Regions from separate parts of the Oceanibaculum nanhaiense genome, predicted to be linked through region 2. Evidence: riboswitches for the same ligand, from Rfam matches in the RefSeq annotation. Region 2 holds a riboswitch; the other holds the start of a gene.

Evidence for each region. Region 2 has a riboswitch for S-adenosylmethionine ahead of BKM74_RS07135 (methionine ABC transporter ATP-binding protein). Riboswitches for the same ligand answer to the same signal wherever they lie in the genome.
Region 1: linked by a shared signal. The riboswitch ahead of BKM74_RS08920 (aliphatic sulfonate ABC transporter substrate-binding protein) and the one ahead of BKM74_RS07135 (methionine ABC transporter ATP-binding protein) in region 2 are both predicted to bind S-adenosylmethionine.

The regions. Positions count from the first base shown of each region.
Region 1 covers NZ_MPOB01000004.1:295,675-299,882, forward strand. The annotation lists gene BKM74_RS08915 (ABC transporter permease) at 1-792, opposite strand, end outside; gene BKM74_RS08920 (aliphatic sulfonate ABC transporter substrate-binding protein) at 789-1,796, opposite strand; SAM riboswitch at 1,913-1,991, opposite strand; gene BKM74_RS08925 (OsmC family protein) at 2,050-2,577, opposite strand; gene queG (tRNA epoxyqueuosine(34) reductase QueG) at 2,920-4,035, opposite strand; gene queF (preQ(1) synthase) at 4,032-4,208, opposite strand, start outside.
Region 2 covers NZ_MPOB01000003.1:384,205-388,412, forward strand. The annotation lists gene BKM74_RS07125 (M81 family metallopeptidase) at 1-1,243, opposite strand, end outside; gene BKM74_RS07130 (SDR family oxidoreductase) at 1,399-2,121, shown strand; SAM riboswitch at 2,263-2,337, shown strand; gene BKM74_RS07135 (methionine ABC transporter ATP-binding protein) at 2,571-3,632, shown strand; gene BKM74_RS07140 (methionine ABC transporter permease) at 3,601-4,208, shown strand, end outside.

The DNA of each region.
Region 1 (4,208 bases), on a different contig from region 2:
CTTGCCGGCGATGGCGAACAGGATGAGGCTGGCGACGATCACCGCCGGGCGGCCGGTCATCTGGCCATCGACCATCAGATAGCCGAGGCCCTCGCTCGCCCCCATCAGCTCAGCGGCGATGACGAACATCCAGCCCAGCGCCAGACCGGCGCGCAGGCCCACCACATAGGAGGGCAGGGTGGCCGGCAGCAGCACCCGGCGGACCAGATCCAGCCGGCTGAAGCGGTTCAGCTTCGCCACTTCCACCAGCTTGCGGTCAACGCCCTGAATGCCCTCGACCAGATTCAGATAGATCGGGAAGAAAACGCCGACCGCGATCAGCGTTACCTTGGAGGCCTCGAAAATGCCGAACCACAGGATGAACAGCGGCACCCAGGCCAGCGAGGGCACCGCCTTCAGCGCCTGCAGCGTGGGATCGAGCAGCTCCCGCGTGGTGCGGGAATAGCCGGTCAGCGCGCCCAGCAGCGTCGCCGCCGCGGTGCCGGCGAGGAAGCCGAAGAACACCCGGGTCAGCGTGACGCCGATATGGCTGGTCAGCTCGCCGCTGGCCCACAGGGCGGAGATTTCCGCCAGCACCGCTTCCGGGCTGGGCACCAGATTGGGCGCGAACACGCCGGTCCAGGACAGCGCCGCCCAGCCCGCCAGCAGCAGGGCCGGGACGATCAGCCCCTTGGTGCCGGCAAGTGCCGCCAGCGGATGCCGCCGGCGCGCCCCAACGACGGCTCCAGCGGCAGCCCCCGAGGGGACTGCCGCCGTATTCGCCGTGTCGCGGTCATAGACCTCGGCGGTCATCGCTGCGCCGCCTGCTGCCGGTTGACGCGCTGGATGTACTGGTCGTCGATCAGGTCGGCGACCAGCGCCGGCACGTCGGTATCGGGTTTCAGCACGCCGATCTCCTTCAGCACGGTGCCGGCGGCGGTCAGTGCCTTGCGGTGCTCCTCGCCAATCACCGGGTTGGTGAGGTCGGTGCGCTCGCCCAGCTGCTTCCGGGCGATCTCGTCCTCGACCTTCGCGGCCTTCACCAGGTAGGAGCGCAGCTCGTCCGGGTTCTCCAGGGAATATTTGCGGGCGCGCTCATAGACTTTCAGCAGCCGCTCGACGATCTCCGGGTTCTCCGTCGCGAAATCCTCGCGGACATTCAGCACGCCATAGGTGTTCAGCGCCGGGTCGCGGTGGAACAGCCGGGCGCCTTCCTGCAGCTCATGCTTGGCCATGTGCGGGTCGAGGCCGGCCCAGGCATCGACCTGGCCGCTGACCAGCGCGCGCCCGCCATCGGGGTGCTGCAGCAGCACCGGCTTGATGTCCTTCTCGGTCAGGCCGGCCTGGTTCAGCGCCTGCAGCAGGAACAGATGCGGGTCGGTGCCGCGGGTCACGGCGACGCGCTTGCCCTTCAGGTCGGCGACGGATTTGATGCCGCTGTCCTTGCCGGTGACCAGCGCCGTCCATTCCGGGCGAGAATAGATGTAGATCGCCTTGATCGGGTTGCCGTTGGCCTTGCCGACCAGCGCCGCGCCGCCGGCAGTAGAGCCGAACTGGATGGAGCCGCCATTCAGGTATTCCAGCGCCTTGTTGGAGCCGAGGCTCAGCACCCAGCGGACATCGATGCCGTCCTTCTTGAACTCCTCCTCGACCCAGCCCTTGTCCTTCAGCAGCAGGCTGACCGGATTGTAATAGGCATAGTCGAGGCCGATGCGGTCGGGAGCGGCCTGTGCGGCGCCCGCCCCGACTGTCAGGGCGATTGCGGCGGCGGCAAGCGTGCCGAGCTGAAAGGTGCGGCGGGTGATCTTGATGGTCATCTTGCTCTCCTTCGTGTGCGCCGGTTTTCCGGTCGCAGGTAAGGAGGCTCGGAAGAGTGGGGTGTCCGACTGGTCTTCGGCCAAGGCAAAAAAATATCCGCCTCGGCTCCAGAGCCGGGCGGATTCGCCCGCTCTCTTTAGCAGAATTTATAAAGCGCCCCGCAAGCTGAGCCTCAAATCGGCGCTATGAAGTCTTTGTAATCTACAGTTTCGGTGTCGTCAATCGAAAAAATTACACAGTACAGTTTTGTTGTTAGGCAGCCTTGGCTTTGCCATTGACCCTGTGGCTGACCGCCAGCACCGGCTTGGTGTTCAGCGTCTGGAACACCACGCAATAGCGCTCGGTCAGCTTGAACAGGCTGGCCAGCTGCTCCTCGGTCGCGTCGGTGTCGATGTCGAAGCTGAGGCGGATATCGGTGAACCCGACCGAGGCGTCGCGGTCCACCGCCAGCGTGCCGCGGAAGTCGAGGTCACCCTCGGCTTTCACCGTGCCTTCGCGGATCTCGATGCCCAGCGCTGTGGCGACCGCCTTCAGCGTGACACCGGCGCAGGCCACCAGCGCCTGCAGCAGCATGTCGCCGGAACAGGCGGACAGCCCGTCGCCGCCGGTGGCGGGATGCAGGCCGGCCTCGACCAGCGCCCGCCCGGTATCGACGGAGCAGGTGATGGCTTCCTCACCCAGCTTGCCGTCGGCCTTCAGGGTGATCTTCGCGGCGTCCGGCTGGTCCTTGTACTGCGCCTTCAGCGGCGCCTGCAGGGCCTTCAGGGTGGTCGCGTCCATGATCCATCTCCGCATGCTCGTCAAAAAAAATCCGCCGCAGCTAAAGCTGGGCGGAATGGGGCCGACGCTTTAGCTGCATTTGTAAAGCGCCCGCAAGCTGCTGCTCAAATCGGCGCTAAGCGGAAAAATACGGGCGGGGGATGGAGGAGTCAACGGGGGAGCTTATGGGTTTCTTTCTTCGTCCCAGTTTCCTCAGACCGTCACCCCCGCACTTGTTGCGGGGGTCCAGGCTTCCGTTTGCTGGATGTTTGCCGAGCAGGCTGAACCCTGGATTCCCGCAACAAGTGCGGGAATGACGGTTTGAGGTGAACGCAGACGATCTTATGAGGAAGGAGAAGGACGTTAGGGCGCTTCCCACTCCGCCCTAACGTCTTCATCCGTCTCGGTCGGCAGATGCGTTTCACGCAACGCCGCGAACAGGCCGGCATCGAGCAGCCGCGACAGCGCCCAGACCGCCATGCCGCGCACCAGGGAAGACTCGTCAGTTAGAAGGGTTTCCGTAATTGGAACAAGCGTTTGCGATTCGCTGTTGCCAATCGCGATCAGCACGTTGCGCACGAAACGGTCGCGGCCGATGCGCTTGATGGGGGAGCCGGAGAAGAGCTGCCGGAACCCGGCATCGTCGAGCTGCGCCAGGTCGGCCAGGCGCGGGGCCATCAGCTCGGCGCGCGGCAGGAAGGCCTCGTGGCCGGTGGGGGTCGCGTACTTGTTCCAGGGGCAGACGGCGAGGCAGTCGTCGCAGCCATAGATGCGGTTGCCCATGGGCACGCGGAACTCGCGCGCGATGACGCCCTTATGCTCGATGGTCAGGTAGGAGATGCAGCGCCGGGCATCGAGCTGGTAAGGCGCGGGGAAGGCGTCGGTCGGGCAGACGGTCAGGCAGCGCGTGCAGCTGCCGCAATGGTCGATCTCCGTCGCGTCGGGGGCGAGGTCCAGCGTCGAATAGACCTCGCCCAGGAACAGCCAGGAGCCATAGCCGCGCGAGACCAGGTTGGTGTGCTTGCCCTGCCAGCCGAGGCCGGCCTGCTGGCCCAGCGGCTTTTCCATCACAGGGGCGGTATCGACGAACACCTTCACGCCGCTGTCGATTTCGTCGGCCATCCAGCGCGCCAGCGCCTTCAGCCGGTTCTTCACATGATCGTGGTAGTCGCGCCCCTGGGCATAGACCGAGATGCCGGCGCGCTCCGGGTGGTCGAGGATCGCCAGCGGATCGCGGCCCGGCCCGTAATTCATGCCCAGCACGACGATGCTGCGCGCGTCGGGCCACAGCACCTGCGGGTCGCCGCGCCGATCGGCCTTATCGACCATCCAGCCCATATCGCCGTGCCGGCCCTCGGCCAGATACTCGGCCAGCCATTGCCGCACCTGATCGCTCAATTGCGCCGGCGCGAAGCCGACGGCGTCGAAGCCCAGCGCCAGCGCCTGCTCCCGGATGCGGGATTTGATGTCTTCCGTCATCCCCGGCCGCGATAGGAGGGCACGCCCTGATCGGGGATCCATACGCCCTCGGGTGCCGGGCCGGTCTGGTAGAACACATCGATGGGGATGCCGCCGCGCGGATACCAGTAGCCGCCGATGCGCAGCCATTCCGGCTGCATCGCCTCGACCAGCCGGCGCGCGATGGAGACGGT
Region 2 (4,208 bases):
CGTCCACCTCCAGCACCATGGTCGGCCCCATCTGCATGACCACGCCCTTCCACATCGGCCCGTCATGCACGAAGCGGCCGTCGCCCAGATGCTTCACCACGCCGGTGCACTTGATCGGTGCGCCGAAGGCAGGGTCGGTATGGCCGCCCAGATCGACGCTGATGGTGGCGCCCACACCGGCCTTCTGGCCGGCCTGCACCGCCGCCGGATCGGTAATCGGGCAGAAGCAGGCATTCTTCACCCCGGCCTCCAGCAGCGCACGCAAAAGGTTCGTCGTGTCGCCATAGCCGCCACCGCCCGGATTGTCCGTCGGGTCGGCGATGACCAGCGGCTTGCCAGTGCCGTCCTCGCCCTTCAGCGCCTCGGCCACCGCGACCCCCAGCGTCTGGTAATGCACAGTCTGCTTGTCGCGGGTGTCCCAGATCTCGCGCACCAGCATGTCCAGAATATCCTTCGCGCGCCGCGTCACTGCCGGATTGTGGCTGATCGAGACGGACGGGCCGGCCATATGGATGTCCGACCACTGGAACCCGGCATGGATGGAGATCGCATGGATCCCGGTCTCCTTCTCATATTCCGCTGCCCGGGCCAGCAGGTCGACCATCGGGCCGACACCGGCGCTGGTGCGGCCATGATCACAGCCATCCAGCGAGGGCGGGCGGGCGACGATGCAGGACAGTTCCAGCCGGCCCTCCATCATCTCATTCACCAGATCGGCGGCCTGGACCGCGCGCTCGAACTGGTCGATATGCGGATAGGTGCGGTAGGCGATGATGGCATTGGCATTTTCCGCCATCGCATCGCTGACATTGGCGTGCAGATCCAGCGTGACGGCAATCGGCACGCGTGGGCCGAGGCGGCGGCGCAGCGCTTCCAGCAGCGCGCCCTCTGCATCGTCCTCGGTTTCCGTCACCATGGCGCCATGCAGGGCAAGGCAGATGCCATCGACCGGCCCCTGCTTGTCCAGCGCGTCCAGCACGGCGCCCTTCAGCAGGGTCCAGCACGCCGCCGTCACCTTGCCGGATGGCGTCGCATTGGCGGCGACGGCGTTCACCGTGGTCCAGCCGAAGCGCTCGGCGGCGTCGATGAAGCCGCCCAGTTCTGTGCGGGTGCCGCGAAACTGACCGACGATCTCGTCGCCGATGCCGAGATAGCGGCGGCGATAGGAGTCCTCATCCGTCGGCAGCAGGCTGAACGTATTGGTTTCGTGCATGATCTGGGCGATGAGCACACGCTTGGACATGGTGATTCCCGATGCGAAAAATTGTGTTCGATCTCACGCCTTGATTGGTCCGGGCGCTTATCGGCATCATGCTACGCACAGAAAACAAAGTCGTCAGCAAACTTTACAAGTTTGCGACAGCACAATTTGCGACAAAAGTCGTCAGGGAGGAAGATTTGCCGAAACCCATCACCCTCATCACCGGGGCCAGCCGGGGCATTGGCCTGGCGCTGGCGAAAGACATGGCGGCGCGCGGCCATCATGTGATCGGTCTGTCACGCAGCGCGCCGAAGGACGGTTTTCCCGGCGACTATGTGACCGGCGATCTGTCGGACGCAGCCGACACCGCCCGCGCGCTGGCCGAGATAGCGAAAAGCTATCAGGTCGATAATCTGGTGAACAATGCCGGCCTCATCACCGTGGAACGGCTGGAGCAGGCCACCCTGCCCGCCTTCGAGCAGATGATCGCGGTGAACATGCGCGCGCTGATGCAATGCAGCCAGGCCGTGCTGCCGGCGATGAAGGCGAAGCGGCATGGCCGGATCGTGAATATCGGCAGCCGCGCGGCGCTGGGCAAGGACGGGCGCGGCACCTATGGCGCCACCAAGGCCGCCGTGGTCGGCTTCACCCGCAGCTGGGCGCTGGAACTGGCGCGCGACGGCATCACCGTGAACTGTGTCGCCCCCGGCCCGATCGAGACCGAGTTGTTCCGCGACGCCAACCCACCCGGCAGCCCGCAGGCCGAGGCGCTGATCGCCACCGTGCCGGTCGGCCGCATCGGCCAGCCGTCGGAAGTGGCGGCGGCCTGCGCTTATTTCATGTCCGATGAGGCCGGCTTCGTCACCGGCCAGGTGCTGAATGTCTGCGGCGGCCTCACCGTCGGCCAGGCGGTGATGTAGGGGCACTTCCCTCTCCCCTCGCCCCGGAAGGGGGCGAGGGATATCAGCCCCATTGTGCGTTGCAAAAAATTCAGCCCCCTCCTGCGTGCATTTCCGCTTGACGGAAAAACAGCCGTCCCTATTTTCAGGGACAGACAGGGCAACCTGTCTCGCGGTGATTTGAGGGAGCAGCTTGCGCCGCGTCAACAAACGCTAAAGCGCCACGGAGCGTATTCGTGGTTTCCCCGTCTGTTGATGGAGTGAGCCATGCGTGCGCTTTTTTTATTGCCTGATTTCCCGTCGCTGCCCGGCGCAACCCGCCGAATGCGCCGCTGCCGCTGTCGCACCTGACAGCCGGCCTGGCCTGGCCCTCGCCCTAGAGCGCCCGGCCCTTTTCTCCTTTTCCCATAGCGACCGAACCCGCCCGCAGGCGGGGACCGTTCGTGCTCTCTAAGTCAGGAGTCCCAGACATGATCCAGCTCGATCAGGTCTCCAAGCATTACCCGCCGCCCAAGCAGGGTGGCCCCGCAGTCACGGCACTGGACGATGTCAGCCTCACCATCGGGGCCGGCGAGATCTACGGCATCATCGGCCGGTCCGGTGCCGGCAAATCGACGCTGATCCGCGTCATCAACCAGCTCGAAAAACCCACCGCCGGCCGGGTGCTGGTCGATGGCGTGGAGATATCCTCCCTGTCCGGTGCCGCCTTGCGCCGCGAGCGCCGGGGCATCGGCATGATCTTCCAGCATTTCAACCTGCTGTCCTCGCGCAGCGTGTTCGACAATGTGGCGCTGCCGCTGGAACTGGCCGGCGTGTCGAAGGACGGGATCAAGGCCAAGGTCGAGCCGCTGCTGGAGCTGGTCGGCCTGTCCGACAAGCGCGACCGCTACCCCGCCGAACTCTCCGGCGGGCAAAAGCAGCGCGTCGGCATCGCCCGTGCGCTGGCGACCGAGCCGAAGGTGCTGCTATGCGACGAGGCGACCAGCGCGCTGGACCCGGAAACCACGCGCGACGTGCTGCGGCTGATCGCCGAGATCAACCGCAAGCTGGGGCTGACCGTGGTGCTGATCACCCACGAGATGCATGTCATCAAGGAGATCTGCCACAAGGTGGCGGTGCTGGAGGCCGGCAAGGTAATCGAACAGGGCAGCGTGTTCGAGGTGTTCACCCGGCCGCAGCACCCGACCACGCGGTCCTTCATCGGCATGGTGACCGGCATCGACCTGCCGCCGGTTCTCGCCAACCAGCTGCAGGCAGAGCCGCAGCCCGGCGGCGAGGCGATCCTGCTGGTCCGCTTCATCGGGGACAGCGCCGACCAGCCGATCCTCAGCCGGCTTGCCCGGCATCACGGCATCGACGCCAACATCCTGTCGGGGCGCATCGACCATATCCAGGGCCGGCCCTTCGGCACGCTGGTGGTCGCCCTGCCCGGCGGCGAGACGCTCGGCACCGCGCTCGCCTTCTTCCAATCCCATCAACTTTCCGTGGAGGTCCTGGGCCATGTCGCACCAGCTCTTCGTGCTGCTGGCTGAAGCCACGCTCGACACGCTCTACATGGTCGCCCTGTCCGGCGCCATCGGCACCGCGCTAGGCCTGCCGCTCGGCGTCTGGCTGGCGACCTCCGGCCGGGGCGAGATGCTGGCCGCCCCGCTGTTCAACCGCATCGGCGGGGTGCTGGTGAACGCCACCCGCTCGACGCCCTTCATCATCCTGGTGGTGGCGATCATCCCGTTCACGCGGCTGGTGGCCGGCACCTCCATCGGCACCAGCGCCGCCATCGTGCCGCTGACCGTGGCCGCCGTGCCTTTTATCGCGCGCATCGTCGAGACGGCGATCCGCGAGGTCGATCGCGGGTTGGTCGAGGCGGCGGAGGCGATGGGCGCCACGCCCTACCAGGTCATCGCCAAGGTGCTGGTGCCCGAAGCCCTGCCCGGCATCCTGCTGGGCCTGACTTTGGCCATCGTCAGCCTGATCGGCTACTCGGCCATGGTCGGCGCGGTCGGCGGCGGCGGGCTGGGCGATCTCGGTATCCGCTACGGCTACCAGCGCTTCATGCCGGAGGTGATGGCCATCGTCGTCCTGCTTCTCATCGTTCTGGTGCAAGGCAT